2 regions of the Pseudomonas izuensis genome follow, and region 2 is predicted to be linked to the other one. Evidence: riboswitches for the same ligand, from Rfam matches in the RefSeq annotation. Region 2 holds a riboswitch; the other holds the start of a gene.

Region 1 (10,284 bases), 2.4 Mb from region 2:
GTCACCTGGAGTTGACTGTCTGTTGCCAGTTTTTCAGCCAGGCGACTCTTGCCGGAGCGGGCGCCGCCGAGGATCAGTTGGAGCATGGTTATCAACCTTCTATTTGGCGGTGTAGCGGCAGGCGCTATCGCGAGCAGGCTCGCTCCCACATTGGAACGCGGTCAACTGTGGGAGCGAGCCTGCTCGCGATGGCAATCTCAAAACCACCTCAAATCCCACAGAGTTCGCGCAACAACCCGGTATCCAGATGCTTCTCCACCAGATCCGCCAACCGCTCGATATCCCGCTCGCGCAACCCGTGGTAATCCACATCCTGCACGGCCTGCAATCCTGCCCATCGCAGCAACGCACTGCACGCCGCCGGCGATTCGAACAGACCATGCAGGTAGGTGCCGAAAATCTGCCCATCGACACTTTGCGCGCCATCGCAACGCCCGTCATCGAGCTGCACCGCGGCGTTTTCCAGTGCCGGGCCAGTGGTCACGCCGGCGTGGATTTCATAACCGCTGACCTCAGCGTTTTCCAGCACCAAATGCCCGCGCACATTGCGCAGTTGCTTCTCTTCTTCGAGGCGGGTTTCAAACGCCAGCAAACCCAAACCGGCGCTGGAACCCGGTGCGCCTTCCAGGCCCAGCGGGTCATGCACTTGCCCGCCGAGCATCTGCAGGCCACCACAGATGCCCAGCAATTTCCCGCCATACCGCAGATGACGGGAGATGGCGGTTTCCCAACCGTTGGCCCGCAGATACGCGAGGTCGCTGCGCACGCTTTTCGAGCCCGGAAGAATGATCAGATCGGCCGGCGGGATCGCCTGGCCGGGGCCGATGAATTGCAGATCCACTTGCGGATGCAGGCGAAGCGGATCGAAATCGGTGTGGTTGCTGATGCGCGGCAACACCGGCACCAGCACTTTCAGCACCTGCTCGGCCTTGTCGGTCTGGCGCTGATCGATACCGTCCTCGGCTTCCAGGTGCAGGTCCATCACATACGGCAATACGCCAATCACCGGTTTGCCGGTGCGCTGTTCCAGCCAGTCCAGGCCCGGTTGCAACAGGGCGATGTCACCGCGAAAACGGTTGATGATGAAGCCCTTGACCCGCGCCTGCTCGCTGGGCGAAAGCAACTCCAGCGTACCCACCAGATGGGCGAATACCCCGCCCCGGTTGATGTCGGCAATCAACACCACCGGGCAATCCACCGCTTCGGCAAAGCCCATGTTGGCAATGTCGCCGGCACGCAGATTGATCTCGGCCGGTGAACCGGCGCCCTCGACCATCACCAGCGGATAGGCCGCGCTCAACCGTGCATGGGAAGCCAGCACCGCTTGCATGGCGATGGCCTTGTAGTCGTGATAAGCCACCGCGTTCATGGTCGTGACGGCGCGACCGTGGATGATCACTTGGGCGCCAGTATCGCTGTTGGGTTTGAGCAGCACCGGGTTCATGTCGGTGTGCGGTTCGAGATAAGCGGCCTGGGCCTGTACCGCTTGCGCACGGCCGATCTCGCCACCGTCAGCCGTCACCGCGCTGTTGAGCGCCATGTTTTGCGGCTTGAATGGCACCACGCCTGCGCCCTGACGCGTGACCCAGCGGCATAGTGCCGTCACCAGCGTGCTTTTGCCGGCGTCGGAGGTGGTGCCTTGCACCATCAACGTGGTCATTGGCGTTCCCTGGCGAAGTCTTCGAATGCGGCGGCCAGGCGTGCCCAATCGGCGTCACCGTCGGGCAGGCCGAAGCGCAGGCTGCTGGTTTGCGTGAACAATCGCAGCAGAATGCCGCGCCGGGCCATGAACTCGTGCAGCTCTTCGGCGCGCTCGGTGATCAGCCATTGGAACAAGGCGCAACCGCCCTGGGGCTTGAACCCGTACTGCTCCAGCAACGACGCCAGCCGTTCGCTGGCTTCCTCGGCCCGCACGCGTTGCTGCCTGTGTCCTTCGGTATCGCGCAGACAAGCCTGACCGAGCACTCGGGTCGGCCCGCTCACCGCCCACGGCCCGACCTGTTCGGCGAGCAACTTGAGCAACTTGCGCTCGGCGAGGACAAAACCCAGCCGCACCCCGGCCAGGCCGAAAAACTTGCCGAACGAACGCAAGACGATCAATCCGACCTGATGGGCAAACGGCGCCACACTCAGGTGCGGCGTGTTGTCCATGAACGCTTCGTCCACCACCAGCCAGCCACCGCGCTGGGCCAGGCGTCCATGCCAATCGAGCAATCGGGCGGGCGTCAGGCTCAAGCCGGTGGGATTGTTCGGGTTGACCACCACCAGCACATCGAGACTGTCGACGAAAAAATCGACTTCCTGCTCCAGCACTTCGCGAACGATGTAGCCATTGCGACGCCAGGCTTCGGCATGTTCGGCGTAACAAGGCGACAGCACGCCGACCTTGCCGGCCCGCCGCAATCGCGGCAACAACTGAATGGCCATTTGTGAACCGGCCACCGGCAGCGCCTGCAGTGTGCCGTAGTAATCGCAGGCGGCCTGCTCCAGGCCGTCATCGGTTTCCGGCAAGCGCGCCCAGGCCCGCAGCGGAATATCCGGAACCGGAAACGGCCAGGGTGCCAGGCCGCTGGACAGGTCTAGCCAATCGGCTTCCTCGATGCCGTATTCGAGCGCCGCCTTGCGCAACCGCCCACCGTGCTCAAGCATAAAATTCAGCCCCCACGCAGAGAATCAGCAGCCATAACCATACCCCGCGCTGGACCAGTTGCCAGCCGCGGTCGATGGAGTCCGCATCCGCCGGCACGCCTTCGCCCAGTTGCGGACGCTCGTGCAGTTCGCCGTGATAAATCGCCGGCCCACCCAACTCAACGCCCAACGCACCGGCACCCGCCGCCATCACCGGACCGGCATTCGGACTGTCCCAGGTCGGGCCCTGGGTGCGCCAGCATTTCAAGGCCAGCCGGGTCTTGCCCAACAGCGCGTAGGTCAATGCCACCAACCGCGCCGGAATGTAATTGAGCACATCGTCGATCTTCGCCGCAGCCCAGCCGAAACGTTCGAAGCGTTCGTTGCGATAACCCCACATCGCATCCAGGGTGTTGCTCAAACGGTAGAGCACCACGCCCGGCGCACCGGCCACGGCAAACCAGAACAAGGCGGCGAACACCGCGTCACTGCCGTTTTCCAGCACCGACTCGGTGGCGGCGCGGGCGACTTCGGTTTTATCCAATTCGCTGGTCTTGCGGCTGACCAGGTAACTCACACGCTGGCGCGCTTCTTCGAGATTATCGCTGCGCAAGGCCTTGGCCACAGGCTCGACGTGCTCGCCCAGACTGCGCATGCCGAGGGCGCAGTACAGCGCGAGAATCTCGACGATCCAGCCGACGTAGGGCGCCCAGGAAATGGCCGTGGCCAGCAAGGTCAAGGGTAAAACCGCGATCACCCATGCGGTGACGCCATGGCTGCGCCAGCCGCGACCACCACCGTTGAATCGCTGCTCGATGCGCTCGGCAAAACGGCCGAACGCCACCAGCGGATGCCAGCGCTTGGGTTCGCCCAGCAGCGCATCCAGCGCCACGGCGGCGACACTCAACAACGCCACACTCATTGACTCACTCCCCAATAATTCTCGTACAACAATTCACTCAACGGACGCACCTGCGCCCAGCCTTCAAGCACCAGCATGGGTGCCGGGTAGAATTCCTTGACCGGCCCCAGGCACAAAATGGCCAACGGCTTGGCACCGGACGGCAACCCCAACAAGTCCGCCAGGGCTTGCGGCTCGAACAGGGATACCCAGCCCATGCCCAGCCCTTCGGCGCGGGATGCCAGCCACAGGTTCTGAATTGCGCAGGACAACGACGCCATGTCCATTTCCGGCAGGGTGCGCCGGCCGAAGATATGCCGCTCGCGATCATCCATCAGCGCGGCCACCAGCACTTCGGCGCAATCGTTGATGCCTTCGACCTTGAGTTGCATGAATTCGTCGGTTCGCTCGCCCAGGGCCTCGGCAGTGCGGATGCGTTCTTCTTCCACCAGCGCCTGGATCTTGCCGCGCAAGGCCCGGTCGCTGATGCGAATGAAACGCCAGGGCTGCATCAGGCCGACACTCGGTGCCTGGTGCGCGGCTTCGAGCAGACGGCGCAATAGTTCGGGCTCGACAGTTCCGCCGCTGAAATGGCGCATGTCGCGGCGTTCGGCTATTGCGCGATAAACCGCTTCGCGTTCGGCCTGACTGAATGTGTTGTCGGTCATGGCCTTTTCGCGAGCAGGCTCGCTCCCACAGGGTCTAGGTTATCCATTGTGGGAGCGAGCCTGCTCGCGAAGGCGTCCTCACGGTCTGGCGCAAACAGCGCGGCAATCGCCGTCGGATTCGACGGAAAATAAAAGTGCACATAAGAAGCGGTCATTCGCCCCTCGCGATAAACCGCTTCCGCCCCGCGCCCACCATTGGGACTCAAGCCCCGGGCAATCGGCGTCAGTTCGGTGGTGGTCAGCGAGTGGTGATAGGTGTGGCCGCGAAGCGAACCTTCCGGCAGTTCGACCGCTTGCAGGGCCAGCGCGGCTAGACGCTTTTGCATCACCGCATCACCGCTCAGCAAGCCGACCAGTTCTGCGCGAGCACCTTCGACATCCGTGAGCGAATCGAGCAAATACAGCATGCCGCCACATTCGGCCAGCAACGGCTTGCCGGCGGCGTGGTGCGCGCGGATTGCATCGAGCATCGACGTGTTCTGTGACAGTGCCACATGATGCAATTCCGGATAACCACCCGGCAGATACAGACTGTCCGCCTCTGGCAACACACGGTCGCGGATCGGCGAGAAGAACGACAACTCGGCGCCCATCGCCCGCAACAAATCGAGGCTGGCACCGTAGGTGAAGGCAAACGCTTCGTCCCGGGCCACGGCGATGCGCACGCCGGACAGCAACGGTTCGGCTGCGATCACATCCGGCGCGGCGAACTCCACCGTCGGTGGCAGCGCGACTTCGCAACTGCTGGCCAGGGCATCGGCCGCCGCATCGAGGCGCATATCCAGGTCGTTCAACTCGCTGGCCTGCACCAGGCCGAGGTGCCGGCTTGGCAATTCGATCCCGGTTTCCCGGGACAAGGCGCCGTACCAGCGCAAGCCTTCAGTCAGGCTGCCTTCGAGCAATTGTGCGTGACGCAAGGTGCCAACGCGGTTGGCCAGGACCCCGGCAAACGGCAAATCCGGTTGATAGCGCGCCAGCCCCAGCGCCAGTGCGCCAAAGGTCTGGGCCATGGCGGTGCCGTCGATCACGCCCAGCACCGGCACACCGAAGTGCCGCGCCAGGTCGGCGCTGGACGGTGTGCCGTCGAACAGCCCCATCACCCCTTCAATCAGGATCAGGTCGGCATCGCCTGCGGCTTCCCACAACAAGCGGCGACTTTCCTGCTCGCCGACCATCCACATGTCCAGTTGATACACCGGCGCACCGCTGGCGCGCTCGAGGATCATCGGGTCGAGAAAGTCGGGGCCACATTTGAACACGCGAACCTTGCGCCCCTGATTGCGATGCAAACGGGCCAGTGCGGCAGTGACGGTGGTCTTGCCCTGACCGGAGGCCGGCGCGGCAATCAGTACCGCCGGGCAATGACGAGGTTGATTCACAGCTCGACGCCTTTTTGCGCTTTGATCCCGGCCTGGAAGGCGTGCTTGACCATGCCCATCTCGGTGACGGTGTCGGCCAGTTCGATCATCTCCGGCTTCGCGCCGCGACCGGTGACCACCACATGCTGCATCGGCGGACGCGCCTGCAAATCGCTGAGCACCTGATCGAGATCGAGATACCCGTGCTTGAGCGCAATGTTCAATTCATCCAGCACCACCAGGCCGATGGCTGGATCACGCAGCAGTTCCTGCGACACCGCCCAGGCCGCTTCCGCGGCGGCGATATCACGCTGACGGTCCTGGGTTTCCCAGGTAAAGCCTTCGCCCATCACGTGAAAACGCACCTGCTCGGGGAAGCGTCGGAAGAACAATTCCTCGCCGGTGCTGTTGCGGCCCTTGATGAACTGCACGACGCCGCACTGCATGCCATGGCCCAGCGACCGGGCGAGCATGCCGAACGCCGAGCTGCTCTTGCCCTTGCCGTTGCCGGACAACACGAGCAGCAAGCCGCATTCGTTCGGGGAATTGGCGATGCGTTCGTCGATCACGGCTTTCTTGCGCAACATGCGCGCCAGATGACGTTCGTCACGATCAGGGGTATCAGTCATGGGGGAGCTCTCCGTTGAGGCTGGATAACGGCGGGCAGGCACAAGAATAGATGGCAAGAAGCCTGGCATCGCCCACCGTGATGCCGCTTGGATGGATCAGGCCGGTCTCCGGGCTCATGAGCGGCGTTTGCCGACTGTGCGCCTTCCCATGTCAATTGACACAGTGGCTCAAGGCACAGTGTTCACTCATTTACCGTTGCGGGGGCAGCGCCGGAATTGCAGGCCATCATGCTTTGAATCGGCCACTCACCGGCTTCCCTGTTTCACTCTGTCGGCGCAAGCCACAGAGCACCTGAAACAAGCCGCGAAGGTTAGAGGGTTGGGGGTGGAGCGTCAATTGAAGACAGGCCGCGCAAGTGATTATCTACCGTCAATCAATTTACTGACGTCAATCTTGTGCCGCACGCCCAGCAATGATATCAAAGCGCCACAAACCTCATAACACAATAACAAGGGTGAGCCACATGCAAGGCATGATCATCAGCAATCCGAAGCTGGAATTCCTGCGCCCGGTGCTGGAGCGCTGGTTCGAGTGTATCGACCGCTACAACGCCGTGCGCGGCGATAACGAAACGCCGTACTGGCTCGACGAAAAAGCCAACCTCGGTCTGCTCTCCTCGTCGGCGTGGATGGCGGAAATGGTCACCTTGCAACAATCGCCCACCCGCAAACAGATCGAAGAAGGCGAACGCAATGGTCGCGCCGACCTGTTTATCGCCACGCCCGAAACACGCGCCTGGCTGCAGGCCACACAACGCTGGCCACGGGTCAACAGCCTGAACCTGACCCAGGCCCTGCAAGACATCACCAGCAACGCCAGACAAATCAGCTACGCCAGCGACCTCAAACTCGGCTGCCTGTTCGTCGCACCGCAAAAAGCCCAGCATGGCGCCACCCCGGAAGAACTGCAGGACATGGTCGACGACTTGCAAAAGGAGCACACCTGCGCCGTGGCCTGGTATTTCCCTTATGCCTATCGCAAGTTGCGCAACGAAGCGGGCCATTACCACCCGGGCATCGCCGTGCTGCTCAAGGAGGCCCGCGGCTGACCGGTTGAACCATCACGCGCTTGCGCTTCTCTACTGATCAGGTCAATGGATTCATAGGGAAGATCAGCATGCGCAAGCTTCAGCTCGCTCTCATCATCGCCCTCGCCGGAGGGCTCGCCGGTTGCGGTGAGACCTCCACGATGCAAGTCTCCGACGGCACCGGCCCGTCGCCCAAACTCCCGGAACCCAACAAGACGCTGATGCCGACGGTGAACATCGCCCCGGCAATCGGCTGGCCGGACGGCGCCAGACCCGTCGCCGCCGCCGGCACGCAAGTGGCCCCTTTTGCCGAGGGACTCGATCATCCGCGCTGGTTGTATGTACTGCCCAATGGCGACGTGCTGGTCGCCGAAACCAACGCCCCGCCCAAACCGGATGACGGCAAAGGCATTCGTGGCTGGGTCATGAAAAAAGTCATGGCCCGCGCCGGTGCAACCGTACCCAGCCCGAACCGCATCACCCTGCTGCGGGACAGCGACCACGACGGTGTCGCCGAAACTCGCACGGTATTCCTGGAAAACCTCAACTCCCCCTTCGGCATGACCCTGGTCGGCAATGATCTGTACGTCGCCGACACCGACCGCCTGCTGCGCTTCCACTATGAAAACGGCGACACGTCGATCAAGTCGCAGCCGGTCAAAGTCGTGGATCTGCCGGGGGGCACCCTGAATCACCATTGGACCAAAAACGTCATTGCCAGCAAGGACGGCAGCAAGCTGTACGTCACCGTCGGCTCGAACAGCAACGTCGGTGAGAACGGCATGGATCAGGAGGAAGGACGCGCGGCGATCTGGGAAGTGGATCGCGCCACCGGCAACCACCGGATCTTTGCTTCGGGAATCCGCAATCCGAACGGACTGGCCTGGGAGCCTGCGAGCGGCGCATTGTGGACGGCTGTTAATGAGCGGGATGAAATCGGTAGCGACCTGGTGCCGGACTACATCACCTCCGTGAAGGACGGCGGGTTCTATGGCTGGCCTTACAGCTATTACGGCCAACACGTCGACATCCGCGTCGAACCGCAAAACCCCGGACTGGTGGCCAAGGCGATTGCGCCGGACTATGCGGTCGGCCCGCATACCGCGTCGCTGGGGCTGACGTTTGCCCAAGGCAACACGCTGCCGGCGCAATTCAAGGAAGGTGCCTTTGTCGGCCAGCATGGTTCATGGAACCGCAAGCCACACAGCGGTTATAAAGTGATTTTCGTCCCCTTCCGCGCCGGCAAACCGAGCGGACAGCCGGTGGATGTACTCACCGGGTTCCTCAATGACGAAGAAAACGCCATGGGCCGGCCGGTGGGTGTGGTGATAGACCAGCAGGGAGATTTGCTGGTGGCCGATGACGTGGGGAACAAGGTGTGGCGGGTGTCGGCAACTAAATAGCACCACATACCACTGTAGGAGCGAGCCTGCTCGCGAATGCGTCAGTACAGGCAACTTTGATGCTGAATGTGCTGACCTCTTCGCGAGGAGGCTCGCTCCCACAGGGACTCTGTGTTTAGCGTTTGCGGCAAAGGGTGAGCCCATCCCCCAGCGGCAACAGCGACAGATCGACCCGCGAGTCATCCTTCAAGGCACGATTGAGCGCTTGAATGGCTCGGGTATCTGCACTTTCTGGATTGTCCTCCAGCACCCGACCGCTCCACAGCGTGTTATCGAACACCGCCAGACCGCCGGTGCGCAACAGGCGCAGCGCATGCTCCAGGTAGGCTGGATAGTTGGCCTTGTCGGCATCAATGAAAATCAGATCGAACTGGCCTGGCTGATCCAGTTTGCTCAGGGTCTCCAGCGCCGGCGCCAGACGCAGCTCAATTCGCCCCGCCAGCCCGGCTTCCTGCCAGTAACGGCGCGCCGTTGCGTTGTAATCGCCCGGAATATCACAGCAGATCAACGAACCGCCCTCCGGCAATGCCGAAGCCATGCACAGGGCGCTGTAACCGGTGAAGGTGCCGACTTCCAGCAAACGCCTGGCGCCGGTTAGTTTCACCAGCAATGCAAGAAACTGCCCCTGCTCTGGCGCCACTTGCCAGCGCGCCATGGGCAGCGCCTGGGTTTCGTCGCGCAAACGCTTGAGCAGCGGCGTTTCGCGCAGGGACACGTCAAGCAGGTAGTGATAGAGCGAATCGTCGAGATTGAGCGTGCGAGCGGTCATGACCACAACCTCTGGCTGTTACGGATTGCGCGCCAGGTGCTCCGGTTGCAGGACGCGCTTGGCACTCAGGTAGGCTTTCTGCCAATAAGCCTTGGACAAGCTGTCGAGCTTGACCGTGCCCCCCGTGGCAGGTGCATGGACAAAACGACCTTCGCCAACATAGATGCCGGCATGGCTGACCTGCGAGCCGCCGTTGGTGGCGAAGAACACCAGGTCACCTGTTTGCAGGCCTTCCTTGCCGACATCGGCCGCTTGCATGGAGATCATTTCGCGGGTGGTGCGCGGCAAGGAAATGCCGGTGACATCACGGTACACATAACCGATCAGCCCGCTGCAATCGAAACCGGAGTCCGGTGTATTGCCACCCCAGCGATAAGGCGTGCCCACCAGGCCCAATGCACGAAACAGCACATCTTCCGCTTCAGGCGAAAAGGCTTGGGAAGGACCGAAAACGATGGGAGCGCGAACCACCGGCGCTGGCGGTGGTGTGCGGCTGGCGCAGGCACTGAGCAGCGCTGCGAAAAGCATGATTGCGAGGCGGGCCGACGTCGACATAAGCAGAGCATCCTGATCTGGCTGCGGCTTTTTTCTGCAGAGGACGCAGAAAAGAAAACCGCCTGCGCAGTACGCAGGCGGTTTGCCATCATTCATGGATCAGATTCTAGCGCTTATGCGGCAAACTTCAAGTAAGACTTTAAGTTCGCCTTACGAACTGTCCGCTTACTTGCGCGCCGTGACAATCGGACTGGCATTCGGAGCCATCGCGAGTGCGCGCTTGGCTTCGATGAAGGTCTTGCTCCAGTAGCTGTCGCCCAGGCTATCGATCCGCACGCCACCGCTTTTGCGGCTGCTGGAATGGATGAACTGGTTATCACCCAGGTAGATCCCGGCGTGACTGAC
Region 2 (10,284 bases):
GGGCAGCGGAATCTTTCCCGACAAAAATACTAGGACTTTGTGCGCGGCGATGATTGGCGTAAACTGCGCCCAAGCCTGCGAGGAGTTTCCATGACCGCTATTACCATCACCGACGCCGCCCATGATTACCTGGCTGATCTGCTCTCCAAGCAGAACACCCCGGGCATCGGCATCCGCGTCTTCATCACCCAGCCTGGCACCCAGTATGCCGAAACCTGCATTGCCTACTGCAAGCCGGGCGAAGAAAAACCTGAAGACACTGCGCTGGGGCTGAAAAGCTTCACCGCTTACATCGATCACTTCAGCGAAGCCTTCCTGGACGACGCGGTTGTCGACTACGCCACCGACCGCATGGGCGGCCAGCTGACCATCAAGGCGCCCAACGCCAAAGTACCGATGGTCAACGCCGACAGCCCGGTCAACGAGCGCATCAACTATTACCTGCAAACCGAGATCAACCCGGGACTGGCCAGCCACGGCGGCCAGGTCAGCCTGATCGATGTGGTCGAGGACGGCATCGCCGTTCTGCAGTTCGGTGGCGGTTGCCAGGGCTGCGGCCAGGCAGACGTGACCTTGAAGGAAGGCATCGAGCGCACCTTGCTCGAGCGCATTCCCGAGCTCAAAGGCGTCCGTGACGTCACTGACCACACGCAGAAAGAAAACGCCTACTACTAAGGTGTTCGCTGCAAACATGAAAAACGGCGCCCCGTGAGCGCCGTTTTTTTTATGCGTGAAATTCATGGGCCCCTTCGCGAGCAGGCTCGCTCCCACAGGTGACCGCATTCCATTGTGGGAGCGAGCCTGCTCGCGAAGTGGGCCTAAGGGCGATACAAATGCGCATGCCCGGCACGATACAGCGACGATTCGCTGAAATGATCGCTACCCAACACCCGGCCCACCAGAATCAACGCCGTACGCCGAAACCCCTTCGCTGCAACCTTCCCGGCAATGTCCTCAAGCGTCCCCACCACCCAATCCTGATCCGGCCATGTCGCCCGGTGTATCACCGCAATCGGACAATCCGCACCGTAATGCGGCAGCAACTCAGCCAGGATTTTCTCCAGATGATTGACCCCCAAATGAATCGCCATGGTCGCCCCATGCTGCGCCAGGCTGCCCAGCTCTTCGCCCGCCGGCATGGCGGTTTTGTCCGCGTAGCGGGTCAGGATCACGCTTTGTGACACATCCGGCAACGTCAACTCTGCGCCCAGTAGCGCCGCACACGCTGCCGTCGCGGTCACGCCGGGAATGATTTCGAAAGGAATACCGAGTTCACGCAGGTGGCGAATCTGTTCGCCGATGGCGCCATACAGGCTCGGATCGCCGGAATGCACGCGGGCCACGTCCTGGCCGTTGGCATGGGCGTTTTTGATCAGTTCGATGATCTGTTCCAGATGCAATTCGGCGCTATTGACCACCTGTTCGGCGCAATGGCCTTCCAGTACCGCAGTGGGCACCAGCGAGCCGGCAAAGATGATCACCGGGCAACTGCGAATCAGCCGCTGACCCTTTACGGTGATCAGTTCCGGGTCGCCGGGACCTGCACCAATGAAATAGACGGTCATCGTCAGCTCCTGTGAAAAAGAGGGTCAGTAAAGAGGGCCAGGCAAGCTTCAGATGAAGATTGCTCATGATCGAAGGCGGGGATTATCGGGGATTTTACGCGGCGCCGGCCAATGCCAGAGTCGCCTGGGCATATTTTTGTCGTGGGATCAGCAGTTTGGCAGGGGTATTGGCCAGTTGTTCGGCGAGGGCCAGCGCGGCACTTTCCGCCACGCCGTAGCAACCGGTGCGTTCGAAGGCAATCTGCGAATGGTGGCTGAGCTGCGGTTGATAAACCGCCAATTGTTCGCTGCTGAAATACATCATTTGCAAGCCAAGCTGCTCGGCCAGTTCGATCAGGGCCGGTTCGTCGCGCTTCAAGTCGATGCTGGCGAGTGCCTTGATCTGATGAAGTTCGATCTGGTTGGCCTGTAGCGCCTGATCGAGCAGCGCCCGCAGCGTGCTGACGGGACAGCCTCGCTGGCAGCCCAGGCCGACCACCAGGGTCGGCGCTGTGCTTGCATCAGTCATGCGTGGTATTGGCCATCGTTTTTGCGGCGGAACAACCAGGCGCTGATCAGGCCCAGGGCCAGCCAGAACCCCATGTTGGTCAGCTGCGAAGCGATTTTGAATTGGGCTTCGAGGGCTTCCGGGGCGAGCATCGAGTGCACTTCCGGTTGCGGTGCGCCAATCACATGGGGAACGGCAAGGATCGCCGCGCCGAGGACTTTCATCAGCCAGTGGCGGCTGAACACGATCAGCGCGATACCGACAGCGGTGGAGGCGGCGGTTCCGATCCACCAGATCTGCCGTTGTGCCAGGTCGGCGGCAGCGGTGCCCGGCAATTCCGGTGGCAGGCCGAGGGTCGGCGCCAGTACGAAGGTGGCGTAACCGGCCAGGCCCCAGAGCAGACCCTGGGAGGTTTTGGTTGGCGCGCGCAGGGTGTAGAGACCGGCGAGCATTAGGGCGAAGCCAACGGCTACCACCAGATTGCCGCCCGTGGTCGACAGCACGCGCTGCCAGCCATCTTCCGGCTCCCAGGCCTCGGCATCGTGGGTATGGGCGGCGACGCCGGCGGCATGTTCATGAACTTCCACGACCGCTGGCTCGGCTTTTTCGTAGGTTTCGGCCTGCAAAATCAGCGGGGCGACCCAGAAACTTTGCAACAGCGTCAGCAACAGGGCCGCCAGCAAGCCGGTGAACCCTGCAGTTTGCGCAATACGCTTGATCATGTCGGCAGGTCTCAATGGCACGGGAACGCGGAGCTGTGACGGGTATCGTGGGCGGCGTTGTGGACCGCTTCGATGTGCGAGAAACCGGCGAAATACACAAGGCATGCACCGAGGATCGACGCGCAGATGGCGGCGGTGATGCGTTGGGCAAGGGTGGAAGTCGTGCTGGAGGAGGCTGTGTGGCCGGTGCTGCTGATGATCGACATGGCGTTTCCCTCTGTTCTGTCAGCGGGGGAATCAAAAGCGCATGCAGAGTCACTGCACGAACGGGCGCGCAGCGATTCGAACAGCGCCCGCCCACCGCGGGTTTGTCATTCAGTGAAGTTTGATCACTTCGTGTTGCGGGCCGGTCTCCGGGCTCACGAGGGGCGCAGGCAAATGCCTTGACCTTCAAGCATCACCTTCCCATGCCACATCGGCACAGTGGATCTGACGCTTCGCTCGCTTACCGTTGCGGGGGCAGCACCGGACTGACATGGCTTTAGAGTAAAGCACATGATTCACCGGTTTCCCGTTTCACCCTGTGAAGGGCACCCGTAACAAGGTGTGTAGGAGAGCATGGGCGGGGGTGGGGCGTCAATTGGCACCGGTTCTCATCTTGAGACCGAGTTGCCCCAATCGCGAGCAAGCTTTGCTCCCACAAGGACACCGACAACCTGTAGGAGCAAAGCTTGCTCGCGATGGCGGCATCCCGGCCACCACAGAACTCAGCATGATCATTGACCCGCCCCAATACGATGCGTAGCCTTGCGCTTTCGAGGTTCTTCGGCATTTGCCGAAGCTAAGAAGGGAACGCGGTCAATGCCGCGGCTGCCCCCGCAACTGTGAACGGTGATGTTCGCTGCCACGCCACTGCACGCTCAGGTCCTGAGCCCGCGGGAAGGCGCAGCCAACGCCAATCCAAGGATTGGCACACTGTCAGCCAGGAGACCTGCCTCGATACAGATTCTCACTACAACCGGGCGGGGTGATCCGGTGGCGAATGCTTCCGGCGCGCAGGCGCGTTGCCGGTTCTCGTCCCGTATGCCCGCCACCTTGCCAAAGGGCATCCGATGAAAACACTGGCCAAACTCCCCGTCACCATCGTCACCGGCTTCCTCGGCTCGGGCAAAACCACCTTGCTGCGGCACATGCTCGACAACGCCCAGGGCCGCCGTATCGCGGTGATCGTCAACGAGTTTGGCGAGCTGGGCATCGACGGCGAAATCCTCAAGCAATGTTCCATCGGTTGCACCGAAGAAGAAGCCAACGGCCGCGTCTACGAGCTGGCCAACGGCTGCCTGTGCTGCACCGTGCAGGAAGAGTTCTTCCCGGTGATGCGCGAACTGGTCGCCCGTCGCGGCGATCTCGATCACATCCTCATCGAGACCTCGGGCCTGGCCCTGCCAAAGCCCTTGGTCCAGGCCTTCCAGTGGCCGGAAATCCGCAGCGCCTGCACCGTCGACGCGGTGATCACCGTGGTCGACAGCCCGGCAGTGGCCGCCGGCACTTTCGCTGCGTTCCCGGACCAGGTCGACGCCCAGCGCAAACTCGACCCGAACCTGGATCACGAGTCGCCGCTGCACGAGCTGTTCGCCGACCAACTGTCGAGCGCCGACCTGGTGATCCTCAACAAGGCCGACCTGATCAATCCGGAAGACCTGGCCCGCGTGCGCCTGGAAGTCGCCGAAGAGCTGCCGCCGGCGGTGAAGGTCATCGAAGCCAGCAACGGTCGCCTGCCGCTGGACGTGCTGATCGGCCTCGGCGCCGGTTCCGAAGAACACATCGACAGCCGTCACAGTCATCACGATCACCACCATGAAGGTGAAGACGATCACGACCATGACGCGTTCGATTCCATCTCCATCGAACTGCCTGCCTCTGACGAGAGCCTGCTGCTGGACGCGCTGACGCAACTGGTGGTCCAGCACGGCATCCTGCGGGTCAAAGGCTTCGCGGCGATTCCGAACAAACCGATGCGCCTGCTGATCCAGGGCGTGGGCACCCGTTTCGACAAGCACTTCGACCGTCAGTGGGGCGCCGAAGAAGCGCGCACCACACGTCTGGTGTTGATCGGCCAGGAACTGGACGCCGCCGCACTCGAAGCGCAATTGCGCGCCGCGCTCAGCGTGTAATCCATGCACCTGCTCAGGACCCAGCCCGGCGGATTCGTGTCGGATGACAACATTGCCGACCTTGGACAAACCCCCGCCGAGCTGGTGATCCTGTGCAGCGGCGACTCCAGCCTGGCGCTGCTCGCCGAAGCGGCGCAGCAGTTGCCCGACGATTACCCGAGCGTGCGCCTGGCCAATCCGATGCAGGTGCAGAATCACGCTTCGGTCGATCTGTACGTCGATGAGGTGCTGCGCCATGCCAAGGTCATATTGATCTCGCTGCATGGCGGCATCGCTTATTGGCGCTATGGCGTCGAGCGCCTGGTGGAGTTGTCGCAGCGCGGTGTGCAACTGATCCTGGTGCCGGGCGACGACCGTCCGGACCCGGAGCTCAGCGATCTGAGCACCGTGCCTGCCGAAGACCGTGACCGACTCTGGCACTTCCTGCGCCAGGGCGGCATGGCCAATGCGCTGGACCTGTTTCGCTGTCTGGCCCACCGTTGGCTGGGCCGTGATTACACCTGGGCCGAGCCACACATCCTGCCGCGCACGGCGGTCTACCACCCACGAAAAAGCCCCGCGACCCTGAAGGATTGGCAGGCTGACTGGCAGGCCGGTCAGCCGGTAGCGGCGGTGCTGTTCTACCGCTCGCACTTGCAGGCGGCGAACACCGGATTCATCGATGTTTTCTGCCAGCGTTTGCAGGCAGCGGGGCTGAACCCGTTGCCGATTGCAGTGGCCAGTCTGAAAGAACCCGGCTGCCTGTCGGTGGTCGAGGACTGGCTGGACGAAGTCGAGGCGGGGGTGATTCTGAATACCACCGGGTTCGCGCAATCGAGCCCCGAAGCGCCGCATCTGCGGCCGTTCCGCCGCAATATCCCGGTGATTCAGGCAATCTGCGCCCAGGACAACGAACCGGGTTGGCGCGCCAGCGAGCAGGGTCTCGGGCCCCGTGACCTGGCGATGCACATCGCGCTGCCGGAACTGGACGGGCGGATCATCAGCCGGCCGATCAGCTTCAAGGACCTGGCCTGGCGCAGCGAGCGCAGTCAGTCCGATGTGGTCTGCTACCGGCCACAACCGGAACGCATGGATTTTGTCGCCGAACTGGCACGACGCTGGATCGATCTGGCGCGCCTGCACAATGCTGAAAAGCGGGTGGCGCTGATCCTCGCCAATTACCCGACCCGTGACGGTCGCATCGGCAATGGCGTGGGCCTGGATACCCCGGCCGCTGCGCTGAATATTCTGCGTGCGCTTCATCAAGAAGGGTATCCGCTAGCGGCCGATTTGCCGCAGAGCGGCACCGATTTGATCCAGCAATTACTCGGCGGCGTCAGCAACGATCTTGACACAATCGACCAGCGTCCGTGCCAGCAAAGCCTGGCCATGGACGACTACCTGGTGATGTTCAATGCACTGCCCGAAGCCAACCGCGCGGCGGTGCAGGAGCGCTGGGGGCCACCGGAAAACGATCCGATGTATCGCAGTGGACGAATGATGATCGCCGGCCTGCGTTTCGGCCTGACCTTCGTCGGTATTCAGCCGGCGCGGGGCTATCAGGTCGATCCGAGTGCGGTGTATCACGACCCGGACCTGGTGCCGCCCCACGGTTACCTGGCGTTTTACTTCTGGCTGCGCAACACCTACGGCGCCCACGGCGTGATCCACGTCGGCAAGCACGGCAACCTCGAATGGCTGCCGGGCAAAGGCGTCGGGCTGTCGGAAAGCTGCTGGCCGGACGCGCTGCTCGGGCCGCTGCCGAACATCTATCCATTCATCGTCAATGATCCGGGCGAGGGCGCCCAGGCCAAGCGTCGCACCCAGGCAGTGATCATCGACCACTTGATGCCGCCCCTGACGCGCGCCGAAACCTACGGTCCGCTGCGCAACCTCGAACTGCTGGCCGACGAGTATTACGAAGCACAACTGCTCGATCCGCGCCGCGCCCGGGAATTGCAGCGCGACATCCTGCAACTGGTGCGCGACACGCACATCGACCGCGAACTGCAACTGGACGAACAGCTCGACAGCGACGCCGATGCGGCGATCTGGCTGCCACGGCTGGATACGTACCTGTGCGACCTGAAAGAGTCGCAGATCCGCGACGGCCTGCACGTGTTCGGCGAGTCGCCGACCGGGCGTTTGCGCATCGATACCTTGCTCGCGCTGCTGCGCATTCCCCGGGGTGATGGCCGTGGGGCGCAATCGAGTCTGCTACGGGAGTTGGCCAAGGCCTTCGAACTGGGGTTTGATCCGCTGGATTGTGCATTGGCCGAGCCGTGGACCGGGCCTCGACCAGACGCGTTGTTGTCGATCAGCCATGAACTATGGCGCACCACCGGCGACACCCGCGAACGCCTCGAACTGTTCGCCGCACAACTGATTTCGCAGGCACTGACTTACCCCTGTGGGAGCGAGCCTGCTCGCGAAAGCGGAGTGTCAGGTGACATTGATGGGCCTGACACACCGCTTTCGCGAGCAGGCTCGCTCCCACAGGAAGCGGGTTGGTCTGAGGTGAGCGCCATCCTCGACAACCTGCGCGAAGTGGTCGCGCCAAGGCTGGATGCCTGCGGCCCGGCAGAAATGCGCGGCTTGCTCGATGCCCTCGGCGGTCGTTTCGTTCCGGCCGGTCCCAGCGGCGCACCGAGTCGCGGTCGTCTGGATGTGCTGCCCACCGGGCGTAACTTCTATTCGGTGGACGTGCGCAACCTGCCCACCACCACGGCCTGGCGCATCGGGTTCCAATCGGCCAACCTGATTCTTGAGCGCCACCTGCAAGACCACGGCGATCATCTGCGTCAGCTCGGCCTGTCAGTGTGGGGCACGGCGACCATGCGCACCGGCGGCGATGACATCGCCCAGGCCATGGCGCTGATGGGCGTACGCCCGGTGTGGGCCACCGGCAGTCAACGGGTCGATGACTTTGAAATTCTGCCGCTGAGCCTGCTTGACCGGCCGCGAGTGGATGTCACCTTGCGGGTCTCGGGTTTCTTCCGCGATGCCTTCGCCAACCTGATCCGCTTGTTCGACGCCGCTGTCCAGGCGGTCGCCGCGCTGGACGAGCCAGACGATCTCAATCCATTGGCGGCCAAAGTGCGTGCCGAACGTGAAGCCTTGCTGCAATCGGGGCTCGATGAAGAAACCGCGCGGCGTCAGGCCGGTTGGCGCATTTTCGGCGCCAAACCCGGTGCCTATGGCGCGGGGGTGCAGGGTGCCATCGACGGTCGCCTGTGGCAGAGCCGCGAGGATCTGGCCGAGGTTTACCTGAACTGGGGCGGTTTTGCCTATGGCGGTTCCGACGAAGGCACCGCCGCCCGCGATCAGTTCACCCAGCGTCTAAGCCAGGTGCAAGCGGTGCTGCAAAACCAGGACAACCGCGAGCACGACCTGCTCGATTCCAATGACTATTACCAGTTCCAGGGCGGCATGTTGGCCGCCGTGGAAAGCCTGCGTGGTGAAGCAGCGGCGAGTTATCACGGCGATCACAGCCAGCCTGACTTGCCGAAGATTCGCACGCTGAAGGAGGAACTGAACCGGGTCATCCGCTCCCGGGCAGCCAATCCGAAATGGCTCGAAGGGGTGAAGCGCCACGGCTACAAAGGTGCGTTCGAAATGGCGGCAACGGTCGACAACCTGTTCGCCTTCGACGCGACCACCCGATTGATCGACGATCATCAATACGCGTTGCTGGCCGATGCCTATTTGCTCGACCCGGGCACCCGGGATTTCGTGCGCGAGCACAACCCCCATGCCTTGCGCGACATGACCGAGCGGATGCTCGAGGCGCAGCAGCGGGGGATGTGGAAGGAGCCGGGGGAGTATCGTGAGGCGCTGGAAAACCTGTTGCTCGATATAGAAGAAGACAGCTGATACACCACAACCCCTGTAGGAGCGAGCCTGCTCGCGAAAGCGATTTGTCAGTCAATGATATGTTGAATTTGACGGCCTCTTCGCGAGCAGGCTCGCTCCCACAGGGGGAATCAGGTGTTTGTGAGATTACCGACCATGACCGAGATTTGATAATGACCGACACCCCGCATTTCCCCCTCTCCGCCGTGGTCGGCGCCGACGACTTGAAACTGGCGTTGTACCTGACCGCCATCGACCCGAAGATCGGCGGTGTATTGATCGAAGGCCCGCGCGGCATGGCCAAGTCGACCCTGGCCCGAGGCCTGGCAGACCTGCTCGCCAGCGGCCAGTTTGTCACGTTGCCATTGGGCGCCACCGAAGAGCGCCTGGTCGGCACCCTCGACCTCGATGCGGCCTTGAGCGAAGGCCGCGCACAATTTTCCCCCGGCGTGTTGGCCAAGGCTGACGGCGGTGTGCTCTACGTCGATGAAGTCAATCTGCTGCCGGATCACCTGGTCGACCTGCTGCTCGACGTCGCCGCCAGCGGCACCAATCTGGTGGAGCGCGACGGCATATCCCATCGGCATTCGGCGAAGTTCGTGCTGATCGGCACCATGAACCCGGAAGAGGGCGAGCTGCGTCCGCAACTGCTCGACCGTTTTGGTTTGAACGTCGCCCTTAGTGGGCACACTGCACCGGCTGAACGGGGTCAGATCATTCGTCGACGTCTGGATTTCGACAGCGATCCACAAGGCTTTTGCGCTGAGTGGGAGAACCAGCAGCAATCCTTGCGCGAGCGTTGCCAGAAGGCGCGTAGTGCGTTGGCCAGTATTCCCCTCGACGATGCAGCGCTGGGGCAGATCACCGAGCGCTGTTTCGCTGCCGGCGTCGATGGCTTGCGCGCCGATCTGGTCTGGCTGCGCGCGGCCCGTGCCCATGCCGCGTGGCGCGGAGCGGGCGCCATTGCCGAGGAAGACATCGACGCCGTCGCGGAGTTTGCCTTGCGTCATCGTCGTCGCGAGCACACGCCACCGGCATCACCGCCCAACCCGTCGCCATCGAAGCAGAATGCCAACCCGAGCGAAGGCCAGGGTCAATGGGGGGAAATGCCCGCCCAGGCACTGCCGACCGGCGCCCGGCGTGAAGTGCCGAGCTGGCCAAAAAAGCCCTAGGCATTCGCCCTCGATCTGACGCGGGGGCGAATGCCAGACCCCGCGCCGGACGTCTGGACAGCGGCAAGCAGGGTAAACGTCATGCCGCACGCGATGGCTCGGTCAATTGGCCCGGTACTTTGCTAAACGGCAGGCCGCGTCAGCGCGCCGATGTGCTTTTTCAACTGCGCACCCGTTCACCCCATGAGTTGTGGCTGGTGATCGTCGATGCTTCCGCCTCGACCCGCCGTCATCAAGCCTTGAGTGACGCCAAAGGCGTGTTGGCTAATCTATTCGATGACGCCTACCGGCAACGCGCGCGCCTGGCCCTGCTGACTGCCAGCGGTGCGGTGCCGAAGTGGCAGGTGCAAGGATTGAAAGCGTCCAGTGGTTTACGCCACTGGCTCGATGGGC

Evidence for each region. Region 2 has a riboswitch for cobalamin ahead of cobW (cobalamin biosynthesis protein CobW). Riboswitches for the same ligand answer to the same signal wherever they lie in the genome.
Region 1: another riboswitch for cobalamin. It lies ahead of cobO (cob(I)yrinic acid a,c-diamide adenosyltransferase); the one in region 2 lies ahead of cobW (cobalamin biosynthesis protein CobW).

Annotation. Positions count from the first base shown of each region.
Region 1 covers NZ_AP017423.2:5,064,032-5,074,315, forward strand. The annotation lists gene cobU (bifunctional adenosylcobinamide kinase/adenosylcobinamide-phosphate guanylyltransferase) at 1-86, opposite strand, end outside; gene LAB08_RS22405 (cobyric acid synthase) at 209-1,660, opposite strand; gene cobD (threonine-phosphate decarboxylase CobD) at 1,657-2,649, opposite strand; gene cbiB (adenosylcobinamide-phosphate synthase CbiB) at 2,642-3,550, opposite strand; gene bluB (5,6-dimethylbenzimidazole synthase) at 3,547-4,197, opposite strand; gene LAB08_RS22425 (cobyrinic acid a,c-diamide synthase CobB) at 4,194-5,576, opposite strand; gene cobO (cob(I)yrinic acid a,c-diamide adenosyltransferase) at 5,573-6,184, opposite strand; cobalamin riboswitch at 6,267-6,495, opposite strand; gene LAB08_RS22435 (hypothetical protein) at 6,649-7,233, shown strand; gene LAB08_RS22440 (PQQ-dependent sugar dehydrogenase) at 7,302-8,615, shown strand; gene LAB08_RS22445 (O-methyltransferase) at 8,731-9,384, opposite strand; gene LAB08_RS22450 (C40 family peptidase) at 9,403-9,939, opposite strand; gene LAB08_RS22455 (C40 family peptidase) at 10,105-10,284, opposite strand, start outside.
Region 2 covers NZ_AP017423.2:2,696,365-2,706,648, forward strand. The annotation lists gene nfuA (Fe-S biogenesis protein NfuA) at 91-675, shown strand; gene cobM (precorrin-4 C(11)-methyltransferase) at 819-1,565, opposite strand; gene LAB08_RS12145 (cobalamin biosynthesis protein) at 1,660-2,073, opposite strand; gene LAB08_RS12150 (CbtA family protein) at 2,070-2,774, opposite strand; gene LAB08_RS12155 (CbtB domain-containing protein) at 2,786-2,980, opposite strand; cobalamin riboswitch at 3,102-3,327, opposite strand; cobalamin riboswitch at 3,516-3,727, shown strand; gene cobW (cobalamin biosynthesis protein CobW) at 3,827-4,888, shown strand; gene cobN (cobaltochelatase subunit CobN) at 4,892-8,740, shown strand; gene LAB08_RS12170 (magnesium chelatase ATPase subunit I) at 8,893-9,891, shown strand; gene LAB08_RS12175 (vWA domain-containing protein) at 10,011-10,284, shown strand, end outside.